One region of the Clostridium sp. CTA-17 genome, then DNA from elsewhere that is predicted to be linked to it. Evidence: a T-box and tRNA genes for the amino acid it is inferred to sense, from the RefSeq annotation. Region 1 holds a T-box; the other holds one or more tRNA genes.
What was found. The T-box of region 1 lies ahead of argS (arginine--tRNA ligase). A T-box ahead of a tRNA ligase gene usually reads a tRNA of that ligase, here a tRNA-Arg.
Positions count from the first base shown of each region.

Region 2: it encodes a tRNA-Arg, which carries the amino acid that the T-box ahead of argS (arginine--tRNA ligase) is inferred to sense. The anticodon was not compared.

Region 1 covers NZ_BAAABF010000003.1:30,853-45,557, reverse strand. The annotation lists gene ACYUCG_RS06715 (pyridoxal phosphate-dependent aminotransferase) at 1-772, shown strand, start outside; gene ACYUCG_RS06710 (HPr family phosphocarrier protein) at 867-1,127, shown strand; gene purB (adenylosuccinate lyase) at 1,370-2,800, shown strand; gene ACYUCG_RS06700 (single-stranded DNA-binding protein) at 3,081-3,410, shown strand; gene ACYUCG_RS06695 (3'-5' exonuclease) at 3,447-4,061, opposite strand; gene ACYUCG_RS06690 (PhoH family protein) at 4,283-5,662, shown strand; gene ACYUCG_RS06685 (site-2 protease family protein) at 5,867-6,487, shown strand; gene ACYUCG_RS06680 (CapA family protein) at 6,654-7,868, shown strand; gene ACYUCG_RS06675 (Ppx/GppA phosphatase family protein) at 7,966-9,474, opposite strand; T-box leader at 9,648-9,854, shown strand; gene argS (arginine--tRNA ligase) at 9,956-11,653, shown strand; gene ACYUCG_RS06665 (FeoB-associated Cys-rich membrane protein) at 11,699-11,848, opposite strand; gene feoB (ferrous iron transport protein B) at 11,863-13,626, opposite strand; gene ACYUCG_RS06655 (FeoA family protein) at 13,664-13,882, opposite strand; gene ACYUCG_RS06650 (ribonuclease H-like domain-containing protein) at 14,068-14,705, shown strand, end outside.
Region 2 covers NZ_BAAABF010000008.1:82,970-88,008, forward strand. The annotation lists tRNA gene ACYUCG_RS12535 (tRNA-Gly) at 1-31, shown strand, start outside; tRNA gene ACYUCG_RS12540 (tRNA-Gly) at 49-123, shown strand; tRNA gene ACYUCG_RS12545 (tRNA-Gly) at 129-202, shown strand; tRNA gene ACYUCG_RS12550 (tRNA-Lys) at 247-322, shown strand; gene ACYUCG_RS12555 (SGNH/GDSL hydrolase family protein) at 627-2,024, shown strand; gene ACYUCG_RS12560 (HNH endonuclease signature motif containing protein) at 2,206-2,610, opposite strand; gene ACYUCG_RS12565 (hypothetical protein) at 2,799-3,491, shown strand; tRNA gene ACYUCG_RS12570 (tRNA-Arg) at 3,617-3,693, shown strand; tRNA gene ACYUCG_RS12575 (tRNA-Gln) at 3,697-3,771, shown strand; tRNA gene ACYUCG_RS12580 (tRNA-Gly) at 3,836-3,909, shown strand; tRNA gene ACYUCG_RS12585 (tRNA-Lys) at 3,954-4,029, shown strand; gene ACYUCG_RS12590 (pyridoxamine kinase) at 4,164-5,006, shown strand.

The DNA.
Region 1 (14,705 bases):
AGAAACAAAAAAAGAAAATGATTTTAAGGTTACTTATGACGAATTAAAATCAGTTTTAAGTGAAAATACAAAGGCAATAGTAATAAATTCACCAAATAATCCAACAGGAACAGTATATTCAAAAAAAGATTTAGAAGTTATTGCAAAGTTTGCTGAAGAAAATGATCTTATAATAATTTCTGATGAAATATATGAAAAACTTATATATGGAAAGGAAGAACATATAAGTATTGCTTCATTAAGTGAAGATGCCTTTAAGAGAACAGTAGTTATAAATGGATTTTCTAAGGCTTATGCAATGACTGGATGGAGAATTGGATATGCAGCTTGTTACAATGAAGAGCTAATTAAGGTAATGAATAATGTTCAGAGTCATATGACATCAAATACAAATAGTATAGCTCAGTTTGCTGCCTTAGAAGCCTTAAATGGAGATCAGGAAACTATAAAGAATATGGTTAAAGAATTTAGTTTAAGAAGAGAGCTTATGATAGAACTTATAAGTGAAATTGAGGATCTTACTTTTATAGAGCCAAAGGGTGCCTTTTATGTAATGATTGATGTGTCTAAGGTTCTAAAAAAAGCTAATATAAAAGGTTCAATGGAATTTGCAAACCTATTACTAAAACAGGAAAATGTTGTTGTAATACCAGGAATAGCTTTTGGGGAAGATAACTTCATACGACTATCTTATGCTACATCTAAAGAGGAAATAATTAAGGGCTTAAAAAGAATAAAAGAATTTGTTAATAAACTTATGAATAGAGATTAATCTTTTCTTAAGTTGTTGAAATTTTCTAAAAAAATGAGTATAATTAAGAAGTTAGTATTGTTAAATAACAAATAAAAGTAAAGAGGTGTTTATAATGGTAACTAAAGAAGTTATAGTTAAAAATTCAACAGGCTTACATGCTAGACCAGCAACTTTACTAGTAAAAAAAGCTTCAGCTTTCAAATCAGACATAAGCTTAGAGTACAATGGAAAAAAAGCTAATGTTAAGAGCTTAATCGGAGTTTTATCATTAGGAGTTTCTAAAGACGCTAATGTTAAGGTTATCGCTAGTGGTGATGATGAAGCTTTAGCAGCTGAAGAAATAGCTAAGTTAATCGAAAATTTAGAAGAGTAATCTTCGTAAAAGGGTTCCTAATGGAATCCTTTTATTTTTATAAATTTATTCTAATAATTTTTTGTTATTTTTCAAAAACTATAAATGAAATACGTACATTTGAGTTTTAGATTTAGGATATTTATTAATAATAAAGGTAAAAACACGAATGATAGATAAAAAATAGATAAATTTATTTATAATAAACTTATCCTATGATATAATAAACTTAAATTAGCATTTCTATTTTAGGAGGGTACAAAGTGAAAAATTTATATAGCACACCATTGAATTCAAGATATGCGTCAAAAGAAATGTCATATATTTTCTCAGATGATATGAAATTTTCAACATGGAGAAAATTATGGGTTGCTCTTGCAGAGGGTGAAAAAGAATTAGGATTAAATATAACTGATGAGCAAATAGAAGAGCTTAAAAGTCATATTTCAGATATAAATTATGAAGAAGCAATAAAGAAAGAAAAAGAAGTTAGACATGATGTTATGAGTCACGTTTATGCATATGGACTTCAATGTCCTTCAGCAAAAGGTATCATACATTTAGGAGCAACAAGCTGCTATGTTGGAGATAACACAGATGTAATAATAATGAGAGATGCATTATTATTAATAAAGAAAAAAATAGTTGCAGTTTTAAATAATTTAAAAAGATTTGCTTTAGAATATAAGGATATGCCTACTCTAGGATTTACTCATTTCCAACCAGCACAGCTTACTACTGTAGGCAAGAGAGCTACATTATGGATGCAAGATTTAGTAATGGATATGGAGAACATAGATTTCTTATTATCAACTTTAAAATTAAGAGGGGTAAAAGGAACTACTGGTACTCAAGCAAGCTTTATGAATCTTTTTGAAGGTGATGAAGAAAAGGTTAAAGCTTTAGATAAAATTGTTGCAGAAAAAATGGGATTTAAAAAGAGTTTTGGAGTTACAGGTCAAACTTATCCAAGAAAATTAGATTCTATAATTTTAAATACATTATCAGAGATTGCACAAAGTGCCTATAAATTCTCAAATGACTTAAGATTACTTCAAAGTATGAAAGAAATAGAAGAACCATTTGAAAAGAATCAAATAGGATCATCAGCTATGGCATATAAGAGAAATCCTATGAGAAGTGAAAGAATGGGTGCATTAGCTAGATATGTTATAGTAGATGCATTAAATCCAGCTATCACAGCTTCAACTCAATGGTTTGAAAGAACATTAGATGATTCAGCTAATAAGAGAATTGCAGTAGCAGAAGCTTTCTTAGCTTTAGATGGAGTTTTAAATCTTTATATAAATATTGCTGAGAATATGGTAGTTTATGATAAAGTTATTGAAGCTCATGTAAATCAAGAATTACCTTTCATGGCAACTGAAAATATAATGATGGAATCAGTTAAAAAAGGCGGAGATAGACAAGAACTTCATGAAAGAATAAGAGTTCATTCTATGGATGCTGCTCAAAGAGTTAAAGGAGAAGGGCTTAATAATGATTTAATAGAAAGAATAATAAATGATCCTTCATTTAATCTTTCTAAAGAAGAAATTATAGCTATAATAGATCCAGTTAAATTTGTTGGTAGAGCTCCAAGCCAAGTTGTAGAGTTTATTGATGAGTATGTAAACCCTATAATAGAAGCTAATAAGGATGCAGCTAGCTTAAGTAGTGATATAACAGTTTAATATAATTTAGAGCTATTAAAGATTTATCTTTAATAGCTCTTTTTTATGGAAACAATTAAAAATTTCATAAAAATATTTATGAATTTTTACTTTGAGTTTTCATATAACTCTTGGCTTAAAAAAATTATAAAGATAAAAACAATATTTAACATTTATAATAAAGAATAAATTTTTATGTTATATTAAATTGATTTGTTAAAAATTTTTTAAAGAACACATGTTTGAGACTCTTAAATTTGGTCAATACTTTAGATAAATTATAATCAAGGAGATGAAAAGCATGAATAAAGTGGATCTTATTGGAAGAGTTGCTACTAAAATTGAAGTTAAGGAATCTAAAAATAAGAAAAAATATGTTAGATTCAGAATAGCTGTTAATAGTTTTAATGGAAGAGAAGAAACAACGACCTTTTTAAGCGTAATTACTTGGAGTAAATCTACAGTGGATTTCTTAGAGAAATTTGTGAACATAGGAGACTTAGTCTCTGTAAGTGGAGAAATAGTAGAAAGTAGATACGAAAGTGAAAGTGGAGAAGTTAGATATTATACAAATATACAAACTTCTAATATAAATCTTCTTAATAAAGCAAAAGAAAAAGAGATTTCATAGTAAAGAAAAAAAGATATATTGTGAAAATATATCTTTTTATTTTGCTTCTAAAAGTTTTGTAAAATAATTTCTTGGAATTAATCCTTTTTTTATACCATTTATAACAGTAAGATAAGTTGCTGCTGTATCAAATCTAGCATCGTGATAGTTTCCACTACCTTGGAAATACTTATTAGCAGTTTCACTTATTTCAGAATCAGTTATATTTAAGTGTTTGATTACTTCTTCAAGTTTTGGATTTTTATAATCTCCAGTAGGTCTTAATATTTTACAAATATCTTTATAATATTTCATAGTACAAAATACGTTGTTAGGTTCAAAGAACTCTCCAAGACCTAGTAATTCATGTTTTAAGAATTTAATATCAAACTGAACGTTATGACCTATTATAAAATCTGCTTCTAAGAAGTCATTTATGAAATCAGCATAAAGATCTTCAAAGTACATCCCTTCACTTAATTCATATAATTTCTCTAAGGAAAAACCATGGATTCTTTCAGCTTCTGGTTCCATTTCATCAACTGTAAAAAATATATTTTTACCTATTGTTTTTTGAGGTTTAGTTGAAGTGTCTACAAGGATATAACTAAGCTGACATATGCTTCCAGGTTTGACTCCTGTAGTTTCTGTATCAAAAAAAAGTAATTTCATTATTTAAGGCCTCCCATATTCTAATGTCCATATAATAGTATAAACTAAAATTTTTATTAATAAAATCTAATTTAAAATTTATATATTATAGATTATAGAAATTTTGATTACAAAATATCAATATTTAAGAATTATATTGAGTATTCTTAAATATTAATATATAAACAAATGAAAATCAAGTTTGATTATTATAGCTGTATTATTCTAAAGGAGTGATTGTTTTGAAGAAAACTTATATATTAGATACCAATGTATTGCTATATTCACCAGGAGCTATATATTCATTTGCAGATAACAACGTTATTATTCCAGAGGTGGTTCTAGAGGAATTAGACAATATTAAAAAAATGAATAATGATTTAGGGGCAAATGCTAGAAATGTTGCAAGAGAATTAGATAAACTTAGATTAAATGGGTCATTAAGTGAAGGAGTTGATTTGCCTAAAGGTGGAAAGCTTAAGGTGGTTACTAACTTTTATAATACTGAAATACCAGAAGCATGGAATATAAGCAAGCCTGATAACAGAATAATACAAATTTGTAAGGCCTTAAAGGAAAAGGGAGAAGATGTTTGTTTAATAACTAAGGATATATTTGAGAGAATAAAGGCTGATACTGTTGGAATAAAATCAGAGGATTTTTATGAGGTTGTAGTTCCGGAATTTGAAGAACAATATAGTGGAAGAATGGAAGTTTACACAAGTTCTGAATGCTTAAGTAAATTCTTTAAAAATAAATTTATGGAGAAAAAAGATTTAACCTCCTATGATGAGGAAAATAAATGTTATGTGGAACCAAAATTAGAGATTAATCAATTTTTAATAATACACTGTAATGACAATGATAAACAAACTGCCTTAGGGAGATTTGATGGGAAAGTTATAAGACCTTTACTTTACAAAGATAGCAATAATATTATGGGAATAAGTCCTAGAAATGTTGGGCAAAAATTTATGCTAGAATGTTTGAGCATTGATGCTAAAAATGCTCCTTTAGTAATTATAAAAGGGCCAGCAGGAACAGCAAAAACTTTATTTTCATTAGCTGTGGGATTACAAAAAATATTAGAAGAGGAAAGTGGACAATATAGAAGAATTTTAGTTTGCAGACCAAATGTAACAATGGATGAAGAAATAGGTTATTTACCAGGAACTGAGCAAGAAAAAATAGCTCCATTTATGAGACCTATATATGATAATTTAGAGATTTTAATAGATTCAGATGAGAAAGAAAGATATTCAAATGAAAGAGAGTTAAATGATAAAATAGAGGAGCTTTTTGAAAGAAAGATAATAACAACAGAGGCTGTGGCTTATTTAAGAGGAAGAAGTATAATAAAGAATTGGATTATAATAGATGAAGCTCAAAACTTAACACCAAAGCAGGTTAAAGCAATTATAACAAGAGCTGGAGAAGGATCAAAAATAATACTAGTTGGGGATCCAGAGCAAATAGATCAAGCTTTCTTAGACTCAAGAAGCAATGGACTTTGTTATGCTTCAGAAAAGATGAAAGGAAGTCATCTTTGCTATCAAGTTACATTAAAATATGACGAATGTGAGAGAAGTGAATTGGCTTATGAAGCTGCAAAAAGATTATAATATTTAAAGTTTTAAGAGGTTTCTTACTCCTAAATAGGGAGGAAAGAAACCTCTATTTTTAAATATTTAGAGAAATATATAATCTTATTTGTAGAAAAATATGCTGATATAAAAATTAAAATTAATAAATTATTAAGTTTACTGCATAATAAATTCAAGAAATTTATGGTATAATTTAAAATACAAAATAAGGAGGTCTTGATTATGCAATTTTTATTAGATGCGTTTCTTAGTATTCCAGCAATATTAATAGCTTTTTCGGTTAAAGAATATACTCGTGCCAAAATGGCAGATAAATTAGGAGATAAATCACCAAGGTTTAAAGGAGAATTAACCTTAGATCCATTAAAGCATGTTGATATAGCTGGTGCTATAATGATGGCTTTATTTGGATTTGGTTGGAGTAAATCTGTAGAGATAAATAAATATGCATTTAAAAATCCAAAGAAGGATGCTCTTAAAGTTAATATAGCTGCATGGCTTTCAAACTTAGTTGTGGCTATAATTGGAGTAATGCTTACAGGCTTATACTTAAGATTTTTTGGTTTAAGAGGAGATTTTTCTCAAATTATATTTTTAATATTACAATATATAATAATATTAAATGTAAACTTCTTTGTATTTAATATATTACCACTTCCAGGACTTGATTGTTTTAGAATTTTAGAGGATCTTAAGCCTAAATTATTCTATAAGTTATCTGGAATAGTATATCAATATTATTATCCTATACTTATAGCTATAATATTACTTGGAAGATATGTATTAGCTATACCATCTCAATTGGTCATGGCTTTTGTATATTCTATAGGTTTATTGATTTAATCATAATTTGAAATTTATAATACTTTAGTTAGATTAGGTTTATAATTTGAAAATAACTCTTGATTTATAAGTTATTTTCAAATTTAATATCTAATCTAATTTTTTTTTATGGAAAGATAATTGAAATAAAATGTAAAAATATGGTAATATATAAAGGGGTGAGAATATGATAAGAATGTCTAAAAAAATGAAAATAATTTTAGCCTCTCTACTTATTGTTTGTTCTGTTTTAGTAATAAATAATGTTATAAGCAATAATGTTGTAACAATAAAGGGAGCTAGTATTGAGGAAAAAGAAGTAATTAAGAAGAATGATAAAAAGGGATTTTTTGATATGTTTAGCTTGGGAAGAAAGGTTAATATAAGTGCTGTAGGAGACATAATATTACATGATGAACAAATATGGTCTGCATATAATGAAGAAAATAAGGCCTATGATTTCATGAATAATTTTAAGTATGTAAAGAACTTCATAGAAAAAAGTGATATAGCCTATGGAACAATTGAGGGAACTTATGCTGGAGAAGAAATAGGATATTCTGGATATCCTAATTATAATGGGCCAGATTCCATGATAGATGCCTTAAAAGATACGGGATTTGATATTATAAATATAGCAACGGATCATTCATTAGATAAGGGAGTAGAGGGAGCTAGTAAAACTGGAGAAAAAATAGATAAAGAGATGACTTCTATTGGAAATAAGAAGTATATTATTAAAAAAGTAAAGGGAATAGAAATAGGATTTACCTCTTATACTTATGAGAGCAAAGAGGGAGAGCTAAATGGTCATAAAATTCCTGAAGATATGAATTTAAATACATTTTCTTATAATAAATTAGATAAGAAACTAGAGGAGATGAAGGCCTTAGTAGAAGAGATGAAGAATGAGGGAGCAGAGTTTATAGTCTTTGGAATGCACTGGGGTGTAGAGTATAAAACTGAGCCTAGTAAATATCAAGTGAAAATTGCTGAAGCCTTAAATGAATATGGAGTTGACTTAATATTAGGAAGTAATCCTCATGTTATACAGCCTATAGAGGAAATAGAGGGTGAAGATGGAAATAAGACTTTAGTAGCTTATTCTTTAGGTAATTTTATATCTAATCAAAGATTAGAGACTATGGGAGATAGAAGAACAGCTGATGGTATCATATTGAATTTAACTTTAGATAAGAGTAGAAAAGGGGTTAAAATAGAGAAATGGGATTACACTCCAACTTGGGTATATAAAATTCCAAGAGAAAATAAAAAATCAGATTATTATATATTACCAGTTGAAGAGACTTTAAATAGTGAAGAAGGAAAAAAACTAGATAAGGAAACCTTAAATCAGTTAAATAAGTCTTTACAATCAACTAAATCTATAGTAGAGAAATAAAGTTTATTGGAAAGTAGAGTGCTTTAAGCTTAAATAAATTTAGGGATGTAAGTTTAAAAAAGTTTATGGGAGAATAGTTTCCCATAAACTTTTTTATTTAGGCTTTTTCAATAACTAGATTTTTATTATAAACTTCTTCAAAGGCTTTAGAACTTCTTCTAGCTTGACGAAGCTCTAATTCTAAATCATATTCAGAATGAAGTTTTAAATTAACAGTATCTTCATTAATTATTACATCAACATTTTCTACATGGCCAGTTAATCCTCTGTCTAAGCCTTCAGCAAGCTTAAGAATAACTCCTAAATACTCTACATGTTTTACATCTAATCTATTTATTATAGTTGAATATTTAGCAATTGGAGCTTGGAAAGAGTTATTTCTATGGTAAGCAGCACATAAGGCACTTAATAATATTTCTTTATGAGTTAATCCACTTATATGAGAGTTTAAAATAATATAAAATGAGTGTACGTGGTGATCATAATATCTTATGCTTATACCACAATCATGAAGTAAGGAGGCTGTTTTTAATATATTCTTAAATTCATCTCCTAAATGATGAAGTGGTTTTAACCCTTCAAATAGTGAAAAAGCAAGTTTACATACATTTTGAGCATGAGGAATATTTATGTTTAAAGTATCCATAATTCCCTTTAAACTTACATCTAAAATATCATCATAAGTATGGAATCTATCTATTATATATTCATATATAAGTCCTTCTCTAAGACCACGACCACATATTATTACTTCATTAGTATTTGTGAAGCTTAAAACTTCTTTTATTAAGTCTGTAGAAGCAACTATGACATCAGCTCTAGATGGAGAAAGTCCTTCAATTTTTTGTCTCTGACGAAGATTTTTACTTTTTAGTAGATGAAACATTTCATCAATATCATAGTCATAAAGAACATAATTATGAACTATATCAATAGGATATCTTTTTCTACGTCTATCAATTTTTCCTAGGTTTCTGAAAGAACCTCCAACACCTATAACAGATTTAAATGAATTATCTTTAAGCCAATCTATTTTTTCAAGGTGTTCTTTAATATAATTAACACAGTTTGTATTATTTTCATATCCAATCATGTCGTTTAATTGGAATAAGGATGTTAAAGTTACATATCCAAAGGGTAGAGTAACTTCTTTATAAATTTCGTTGTTTTTTAACCAACATAAATGAGTGTTATTTCCGTTTATATCTAAAAGAAGAGAATTATCTATATAAAGAGAATTTTTAGCTCCTAAAAAGTTATAATGAATTTCTTCTTCATTAGATAATATTCTAAGGTCTAATCCAAGTTCTTTTTTTATTATTTCTTTAAGATTAATTTTTTCATCTACATTTTTAATGCTTTCTGAACCTATAAGTATAATTTTTGATGCACCACAAGAGATGCACATAGATTTAAAAGCTTTTATAGATGAGATTGTAAGCTTAATTTTCTCTTCGTCTAAAACAGAGCAAGCGAAGAAATCAGAGCCAAGTCTTATATGCTCTTTTAATTCATCAATTATTTTAAAATATCCAGACTTCTCAACTTCAGCAAGTGTTAATCTTACAGAGTTAGAGCCTATGTCTATTACTCCTATTCTATCCATTTCTTTTCCCCTCTACTTGTTTAAAATATAATTTGATTATAATACTGATACTATAGAATTTCAAAGAAGTTTTCAATGGATATTTCAAAATAAAATATTATTCATAATAAATGAAAGATGATATTGACAGGGTTTAAGGTAAAATACTATAATAAATTAAGAAAATATAATATAAAAAGTCTGTGAAGAGAAGAGTAGTCTTTATGATTTCTTAAGCGAGTAAGGGATGGTGTAAGCCTTATAGAATAGTTTAGATGAAGAGAGCCTCTGAGATTGCATTTTAATAACTAGTAAATTTATTAAAGTGTCGCTTATGCGTTAAATTATAAAGTGGGTTTTTAACCAATTAGAGTGGTACCGCGGATATATCCGTCTCTTTGTTACAAAGAGGCGGTTTTTTATATTGTAAATAAATTTATATTTTGGCAATAATGTCATTATAATATATGTTTTAAAATCAGATAAAATAAGGAGGACAATTATGGATTACAAAAAGTTAGTTGCAGAAAGAATTAAAGAACATGTTGATCTAGAATTAGAAAACATAGAAAAACTTATAGAAATACCACCTAAGCCAGAAATGGGAGACTTTGCATTCCCTTGCTTCCAATTAGCAAAGGTTATGAGAAAAGCTCCTAATATGATAGCAGCTGAATTAGCTGAAAAGATAAATAAAGAGGGATTTGAAAGAGTAGAGTGTTTAGGACCTTACTTAAACTTCTTTGTTGATAAAGTAGCTTTTTCAAAAAATATAATAAGCAAAGTTTTAGAAGAAGGAGATAAATATGGTTCTTCTAAAATAGGAGAGGGAAAAAATGTTGTAGTTGAATATTCATCACCTAACATAGCTAAGCCTTTCCACGTTGGACATTTATTCACAACAGCTATAGGACATTCATTATATAGAATGTTAAACTTTGAAGGATATAATCCAATAAGAATAAATCACTTAGGAGACTGGGGAACTCAGTTTGGTAAGTTAATCTCAGCTTATAAAAGATGGGGAAATGAAGAAGCTTTAGAAGAGGCTCCAATAAATGAGCTTTTAAGAATATATGTTAAATTCCATGATGAAGCTGAAAATAATCCAGAACTTGAAGATGAAGGAAGAATGTACTTTAAGAAGCTTGAAGATGGGGATCAAGAAGCTGTAGCTCTATGGGAAAGATTTAAAGACTTATCTTTAAAAGAATTTAATAAGATATACGGTATGCTAGGAGTAGATTTCGATTCTTGGGCTGGAGAAAGCTTCTACAATGATAAGATGGATACAGTAGTAGAAGAATTAGAAAAGGCTAATATATTAACTGAGAGTAATGGTGCTAAGGTTGTAATGTTAGATGAGTACAATATGCCACCTTGTATAGTTGTTAAATCAGATGGAGCATCAATATATGCTACAAGAGACTTAGCAGCAGCTAGTTATAGACATAAAACATATAACTTCGATAAATGTATATATGTAGTTGGTAAGGACCAAATATTACACTTTAACCAAGTATTCAAAACATTAGAATTAGCAGGTAATGAATGGGCTAAAAACTGCGTACACATTCCATTTGGATTAGTTAAGTTTGCAGATAGAAAGCTTTCAACAAGAAAAGGTAATGTAGTTTTACTTGAAGACTTATTAAACGAAGCTATAGATAAAACTAGAGAAACTATAGAAGAAAAGAACCCTTCATTAGAAAATAAAGAAGAGGTAGCTAAGAAAATAGGTATAGGAGCTATATTATTTACTTACTTAAAGAACTCAAGAGAAAGAGATATAGTTTTCGATTGGAAAGAGATGTTAAGCTTTGATGGAGAAACTGGTCCATATGTTCAATACTCATATGCAAGAGCTAAGAGTATATTAAGAAAAGCTGAAGAACAAAACATAACAGCTGAGCCAGATTTCACAAAGTTAACTTCAAAAGAAGAGTTTGAATTAGCTAAAACTCTAGAAGGATTACAAAAGGCTGTAATTTTAGGAATAGATAAGTTAGAACCTTCAGTTGTAACTAGATATTCAATAGAAGTAGCTAAGGCTTTCAATAAATTCTACAATAATCATACAGTTTTAAATGTAGAAGATGAAGGATTAAAGGCTGCAAGACTTGAACTTATAAAAGCTACTGCTCAAGTTATTAAAAATGCTTTATTCTTAATAGGAATAGATGTAGTTGAAAAAATGTAATTTATAATAAAAAATAACCAATTCCATTTGGAATTGGTTATTTTTTTACTTCTTATTATCTTTTCTACTAGGACAACTTCCTTTTGAAGCACATCCACTGCAACCACTACATTGTCCTTTAGATGATTTTTTGAAGTTTTTGTATAATATAAACACAACAGCTATTACGATTAAAGCTGTAATAAGAATTTCCATTTAAAACACCTTCTTTAAAAGATTAATAAACCGATATGATAAATTATGAAGGCACTTATCCAAGCAACTAGGAATTGGAATATTACTGATAAAATTGTGAACTTACCACCATATTCTTTTTTCATAACCCCTACAACACTTATACATGGTGTATAAAGTAATACAAATACCATGAATGAGTAAGATGAAAGTGCTGTAAAGAATTGAGGTAACATATGAGTTAAATCACCTTTATAAATAACTTCCATTGTTGATATTATAGTTTCTTTAGCCATTAAACCAGTTAACAATGAAACTGAAGCTTGCCAATCTCCAAATCCTAATGGAGCGAATATTGGAGCTATAAATGAACCTATGTTATATAAGAAACTATGAGTTATATCTTCAACCATTCCAGTAAAGTTAAAGCTTTGAAGGAACCAAATAACAACACTCATTGCAAAGATAATAGTTCCCGCTTTCTTTAAGAAGCTCTTTGATTTATCCCAAAGTTGAGCTAATACAGATCTAACTTCTGGTACTTTATATTCAGGAAGCTCTATAATGAATGGTTCTTCATCTTTCTTGAATAAAGTATTTTTAAATACTAAGCCTAATATGAAAGCTACTAATATACCTAATATGTATAGAGATGCAACAACCATAGATGCATTATCTGGGAAGAATAATCCAGCAAATATTACATATACAGGTAGTCTAGCATTACATGACATAAATGGTGCTAAAAGAGCAGTAAGTTTTCTATCCTTTTCACTTTCTAAAGTTCTAGCTGACATAATAGCAGGAACTGTACATCCGAATCCTGTTATCATAGGAAGAAAAGCCTTTCCTGAAAGTCCTATTTTTCTCATGAACTTATCCATTAAGAAAGCAACCCTAGCCATATATCCACTATCTTCTAATATTGCTATACATAAGAATAGAGCTAATATTATTGGTAATAAGACTATAATTCCACCTACACCGGCTACGATACCATCAACAAGTAATGATTGGAACCATGGAGCAGTACCTGATAATAGATTACTTAAGTATGGCATGAAAGTATCACCTAAGAATCCGTCTAAAGCATCTGAAATAGGTTGTCCAACCCATGAGAATGTAAATTGGAATACAAAATACATAAGTGCTATAAATAATGGGTATGCAAGCCATGGGTTTAAAAATATTTTATCTAACTTGTCTGTTAAAGTAGTTGAAGAATTACCTGATCTATTAAAGCAGTCTGATAATTTATCTTCAATAAATTTATAAGTATGAGCCTCATCCTTAAATGAATAACTATTTTTGTCTAAATATTTTTCGAAATTACCTTTATTTAAGAATTCTTTAACCTCATCTAAACCTTCTTTTTTAGATGCTGTTATAGGAATTACTTTAAGATTAAAAGCCTTTTCTAATTTTTTAGGATCAATTTTGATTCCTTTTTTTTCAGCGATGTCATTCATGTTAAGAAGCAATACTATTGGCTTCTTGAATTCTTTAAGTTGCATAGTTAAATATAGGTTTCTATCTAGGTTAGAAGCATCTACTATATTTAATATTAAATCAACATCTCCAGATTCTAAGAATTTTTTAGATACCTTTTCTTCGTTAGAGAATGTATCTAAAGCATATATACCAGGTAAATCCACTATTTTGTTAGAGTTGAAAAATCCTTCCTTTTTATCAACTGTAACACCTGGCCAGTTTCCTACATGTTGGTTAGAGCCTGTTAAGGCATTAAAAAGAGTAGTTTTACCAACATTAGGATTACCGAGTAAGGCTATTGTTGTCATTAGTTTTCCCCCTAATTAAATTATTCTATTTTATTTATTATTTTAAAATTATATTTTTAGCATCTTTCTTTCTGATTGCTAAATCAAATCCTCTTAAATTTACTATTAATGGATCGCCAAGTGGAGCCACTCTTTTAAGTTTAACTTCTGTTCCTTCTATGCATCCTAAAGCAAGAAGTCTTTTAGCTAAACCATCGTGTCCGCATATTTTATCTACAATACCAGCTTGGCCTATTTTTAAATCATATATACTCATCTTAAGCACCTCACTAATGAAAATCATTATCAAATTCATTTAAATTATATCAAGTTACCTGGAATTTGTCAATTGATAAATTCTATTAATTAAAAATTTAATTAATATTTATTAATACTTAACGAAATAATGATATAATGATATAATATTTTTGTTATAAGTTTATATAAGAAAAGAGTGATAAAGTGATCATAAAAGAGCATGAAATAGATATAAATGATTTAGATCTTAGTAATGCCCTATCTTTTAATGAAAATTATGATATATATAAACAGGCTGTATATTTTGATTTAGAACACTATGTATATAAGAAACCAAAGTGCATAGGTGTTTTTGGTGCTGGATATTTTGATGAAGAAAAATCAAAATTCATTACTACCCAGTACATGATAGAACATAAGGGAGAAGTAAGAGATATTCTTTACTTAGCAAAGAAATATTTTATAATGGTTGCAGCAGAGAAAAAGAAGAAATACATAGTAACTTTTTCTGGTAATAATGACTTTACAGTTATAAATTATTTGTTTGATAAATATGGGATAAACTTTGATTTTAATAATTACTTTAGATCTGTGGATATACAGAAAATTTATGAGCATACTTTTAAGCAAGGGATAGGTCTTAAAGCTTTGGAAAAGAAATTTGGAATTGAAAGAGAAGGTGATGTTCTTTCAGGATCAAATTTAGCAAAAACATTCCATAAGGTTTTAAAGGATAAAGATTATTTTCAAAGAATGCCAAAAGAAAAAGTTGAAAAGATACTTGTCTATAATGAGCAAGATGTTGTAAATTTATTTTACATATTATTGAGCTGGAAAAAGAT
Region 2 (5,039 bases), on a different contig from region 1:
TACCCGGGTTCGATTCCCGGTACCCGCTCCAAATTAATATAAAAATATGCGGGAGTGACTCAATGGTAGAGTGTCACCTTGCCAAGGTGAAAGTTGCGGGTTCGAGTCCCGTCTTCCGCTCCACTTATGCGGGTGTAGTTCAATGGTAGAACACCAGCCTTCCAAGCTGGATACCCGGGTTCGATTCCCGGTACCCGCTCCATTTTTTTAAGATTTACTGTAAAATTATTAAAAAAAATATAATATGCACCATTAGCTCAGTTGGTAGAGCACCTGACTCTTAATCAGGGAGTCCAGGGTTCGAATCCCTGATGGTGCACCAAGCATCGATTTATAATCGATGCTTTTTTTATTTTATAATAAAATTTTTAGAAGATTTCATAATTTTATTGAAGTCTTTTTTTATTAAAATTAAATATATGATTTGCTTAGTAAAAATTAATTTTTAAGCATATTAATATTTTTATAGCAATAAATATATAAGGGGAGAGGATTAATTAAATAGTAATCTACCAAATATGTAAGTGCTTTATAGAAAATTAAGTTTTTAAGAAAGATTATTTTTACTAAAAGTAAAAGGGGATTATAAACTAAAGTTAGAGGATAAAAGGAAAGAGGGAATTGGAATGATTAGAGGAGATAAGGGATTAAGCATTGTTTTTACTGGGGATAGTATAACTCATGGGCCACTTCATACTAAAGGATATAGAAGTTATACAGAACATTTTAGAGAAAGATTAAAAGAGAAATTTAAAAACGAGAATATTATGGTTTTTAATACTGGGGTGTCAGGAGCTACAACTAGAGACATAATAAGAGACTTTCATATCTGTGTAAATATATATGATCCAGACGTTGTTTTTATAATGCTTGGAATGAATGATTCATCAAATCAAATTGTTCCTTTAGAAGAATATAGAAGCAATATATTAGAACTTATTAATAAAGTTAGAGAAATTGGGGCAATACCAATCATTCAGACAAGTAACATAATAAAAATGGATTTAAGTAGGAAAAGCCTTAAATTTTATATGGATATTGTTAGAGCGGTTGCTAGAGAAAATAATGTAATGCTAATAGATCATTATAGTCATTGGGAGGAGTTAGAAAAAGAGGATTCTAATATTAAAAATGAGCTTCTTAATGATTTAATACATCCTAATGAAAAAGGGCACTTAGAAATAGTTAAATTTATTTTTAAGGAATTAGATATTTTTGAAGAAGATAGTTACACCTGCAATTTAAGTTATCCAATAAAAGCAGAAAATGATTTGGAAAGAAAAGTTGATAGTGAATGGAATAAAGGATTTTTTAATGACATAAGTAATAAGAATTTCTCTCAAGAAGAATTAATTCAGAATACTAAAGAAAATTTCAATAATAATTTAGAATCTATAACAAATTTAATAAATGAAGATAAAAAGGGTATATGGGTGTTTTTAGGGGATGAAGATACAAATGAAATAGGGGATACCTTGGGTTATAAAAATTATGTTGAATATATGGAAGAAAGAATTAGATGGGAATTAAATGATGGAAGCATAAATAAAAGAGAAAAATTTATGATTAACTTTGGCACAGAAGATATTAATTCAGAGTATTTAATGAATAACCTTGAACATTTAGTATCAAAATATAATCCTAAAGTTGTTTTTATAATGATTGGAGGAAATGAAAAAATTACTCCAGAGGAATTTAAACATAATTTAGTTAATATAGTAAGCAAGGTTAAAAATATAAACTCAATACCTATATTACAAAGTCCAATAAAAAATGGAAGCAATATAGAGGAATATGTAAAAGTTATAAGAGTGGTTTCTGAAGAAGAAAAAATATTTTTAATAGATCATTATGAGTATTGGGATAGATTAAGCAAAGTTAAAAAATGGGTTATAGAATCATGGTTAGTAGAAGGAAGAGCAAATCATAGAGGACATTTAGCGATTGCTAAGAAGATTTTTAAGGATTTAAGAATATATGATTATAATAGTTTAATATGTGGTTTTACAATAGAAAGATCTTAGGATATTAAAAATTAGTTCTTTAAAGCATAAGTAATTATAAAGAAATTAGTTGAGATACAAAATGAGGATATAAAAGTTAAATTTGTTTAAAAGAGAAATAATAGCTTTATTTCATAATGAATATTAAATAATTGATAAAAATAAAGCTGCATCAAAACTGAAGTAGCTTTGATACAGCTTTCTATATACAACTTATTGCTTTTTGCAATATGAAATCTTCTATATATTCTTCTGAATAAACTTTTCTGCCCATAAGATTAAATATTATTTCATCACTAGAATATCCTTCTTTATAAAGTTTTAAGTTCTTAGTTAACTTTTTTAAAGAACCAGGTGTAAGACCTAACATAATTTTTATGTCATTACCAGTATAAAAACTTTTTATAAAGAGTTCTCTTAGTTTGTTTTGCATTTCAAGTTTATAATTTAAATCTACGACTTTATCTCTGTGGGGGCCCATTTTAGACCTATGATGTTTTTTGCATAAATACTTGTAATTAAGTTTAAAATCTAAACCGCCTTCTGACCTATGAACTATGTGATGAACATCTGCATAATCACCACAAATTTCACAATAATAAGACATATAATCCTCCTTAACTTTTAATACCCATTTATAGTAATAAAATAGCATAAAAAAACAGTTTAATCAATATAACGGAGCTTTTCAGATAAAGATGAAGATATATAAAGGAATTTAGGATTTTTTACACTTTGCTGTTAAAAAAAGTTAGCAATATAATTAAAATATAAAGGATATAAGGGGGTTTTGAGATGCATAACTTATTTCGTAAAAGATCAAAGATAGAAGAAAATCCCGAGAAGTTTTGGAGGGAATTAATAACAAAAAATGAAACCCTAAAAGGAAGAATGTTTAAAGATGAACCTATAACTGAGGATACAAAATACCTACATTATGTAATATTTAACAGAAAAGTTGGATTTCAAAATGTTTGGGTTATGGTACCTAATTTTAACAGATTAATAGAATTTATAGAGTATGTATTTATGCCAGAAGCATACTATAAATGGGTTGAAGGAAAAAAGAAATTAATAACTCATATACCTTCAATTGATGTAGAGAAGATAATTTCTATGATAAATAGAAAAGCAACTGAAGAAGAAAAAGAAAAAATGAAAAATGATATTTCAGCATTAAGAAAATTAAAAGGATTAAGTGCTGACAATGGAATGAGAAAACTAAAAATATTCTGTAGTAGATTCAATAACAATTGGCTTGGAAATGATGATGAGTTTTTATACTTAAAAGCTTTTGGTAGTGCTGAAGAGCTAGGGAATTTTGTAGTAGAAACTAACTTACAAACAGATTGTGAAGATTGTTATGAAAAAACTATAGGAATGACTACAGAAGAATGGTTTAAAGTTTGTAAAAATGCTCATAAAAATAAAGAAGATGAGCAAAAATTTAAAAAAGTTTTATTTAAACACTTAGAAGATATTGTATAAAATTAAATTTTCTTGATATTTTAAAATTAAAATCGCTTAGTATTAATAGAAATATAAAATAAATTGAAAAAAATGTTGACATTTTTTAAATAACTATGTATAATAATTTTTGTTGATTCAAGTTTGTATCTTTAGCTCAGCTGGATAGAGCAACGGCCTTCTAAGCCGTGGGTCAGGGGTTCGAATCCCTTAAGGTACACCATACTGGGATATCGCCAAGCGGTAAGGCAACGGACTTTGACTCCGTCATTCGCAGGTTCGAATCCTGCTATCCCAGCCAGTTTTTAACTTGGTTTAAAAACTTGACAACATATTAACAGTATGTTAATATATAAACATACTAAGCGGGTGTAGTTCAATGGTAGAACACCAGCCTTCCAAGCTGGATACCCGGGTTCGATTCCCGGTACCCGCTCCATTTTTTAAAGTTTTACTGTAAAATTATTAAAAAATATACAATATGCACCATTAGCTCAGTTGGTAGAGCACCTGACTCTTAATCAGGGAGTCCAGGGTTCGAATCCCTGATGGTGCACCAAGCATCGTTTTATAAGCGATGCTTTTTTTATTTTATATAAAAATACCGATACATTTGATATAAGAAATTTTAATTAATATAATACTAGGTAATAAGAATTTTATTTAAGAGCAGATTTTTGAAGGGAGATAGAAATGGAACCTATGAATAAAATCGCTGCTATTCATGATATTTCATGCTATGGGAGAGCAGCATTAGCAACAATAATACCTATATTATCTTCAATGGGAAATCAAGTATGTCCACTTCCAACAGCAGTATTATCAGCACATACAGATGGATTTGGAAAACCTGCAATCAGAGATTTAAGCGATTTTATATATGAAACCAAAGATCATTGGAAAAGACTTAATTTAAATTTTCAATGCATATATAGTGGATATTTAGCTGATCCTAATCAAGTTAAATTTGTTGAAAAATTTATAGAAGAGTTTAAAGAAGATGATACTCTAGTAGTTATAGACCCTGTCATGGCTGATAATGGAAAGCTTTATGATGGCATGAGTGAGAAAATGATTGAAGAAATGAGAACGTTAATAAAAAGTGCAGATATAATAACTCCCAATATTACAGAAGCTTCTTTTCTTTTGGGTAAAGAATATAAAGAAATTTTAAATGAAGATGAGATAAAAGAGTATTTAGTAGGTCTAGGGAATTTAGGACCTAAAATAAGTATAATAACAAGTGTAGCAAGTTCAATAGCAAATGAATATATTGATACTGTACTCTATGATAGAGAAGAAAAAATGTTTTACACCTATTCTCATAAAAGAATAAATGCTTTTTATTGTGGAACAGGTGATGCTTTTGCTTCATTGTTAATCGGATGGATATTAAGAGGTGAAAGCACTGAAAAAGCATTGGAGAAGTCATGTAATTTTATTGCAGAAGCTATAGAATATAGCGAAAAATTTGATTATCCTCCAAATGAAGGAATATTACTTGAAAGTTTGTTATATAAATTAATAAGTAAATAAATTATTAAACTCAAAAAAATAAATTGACAAAGT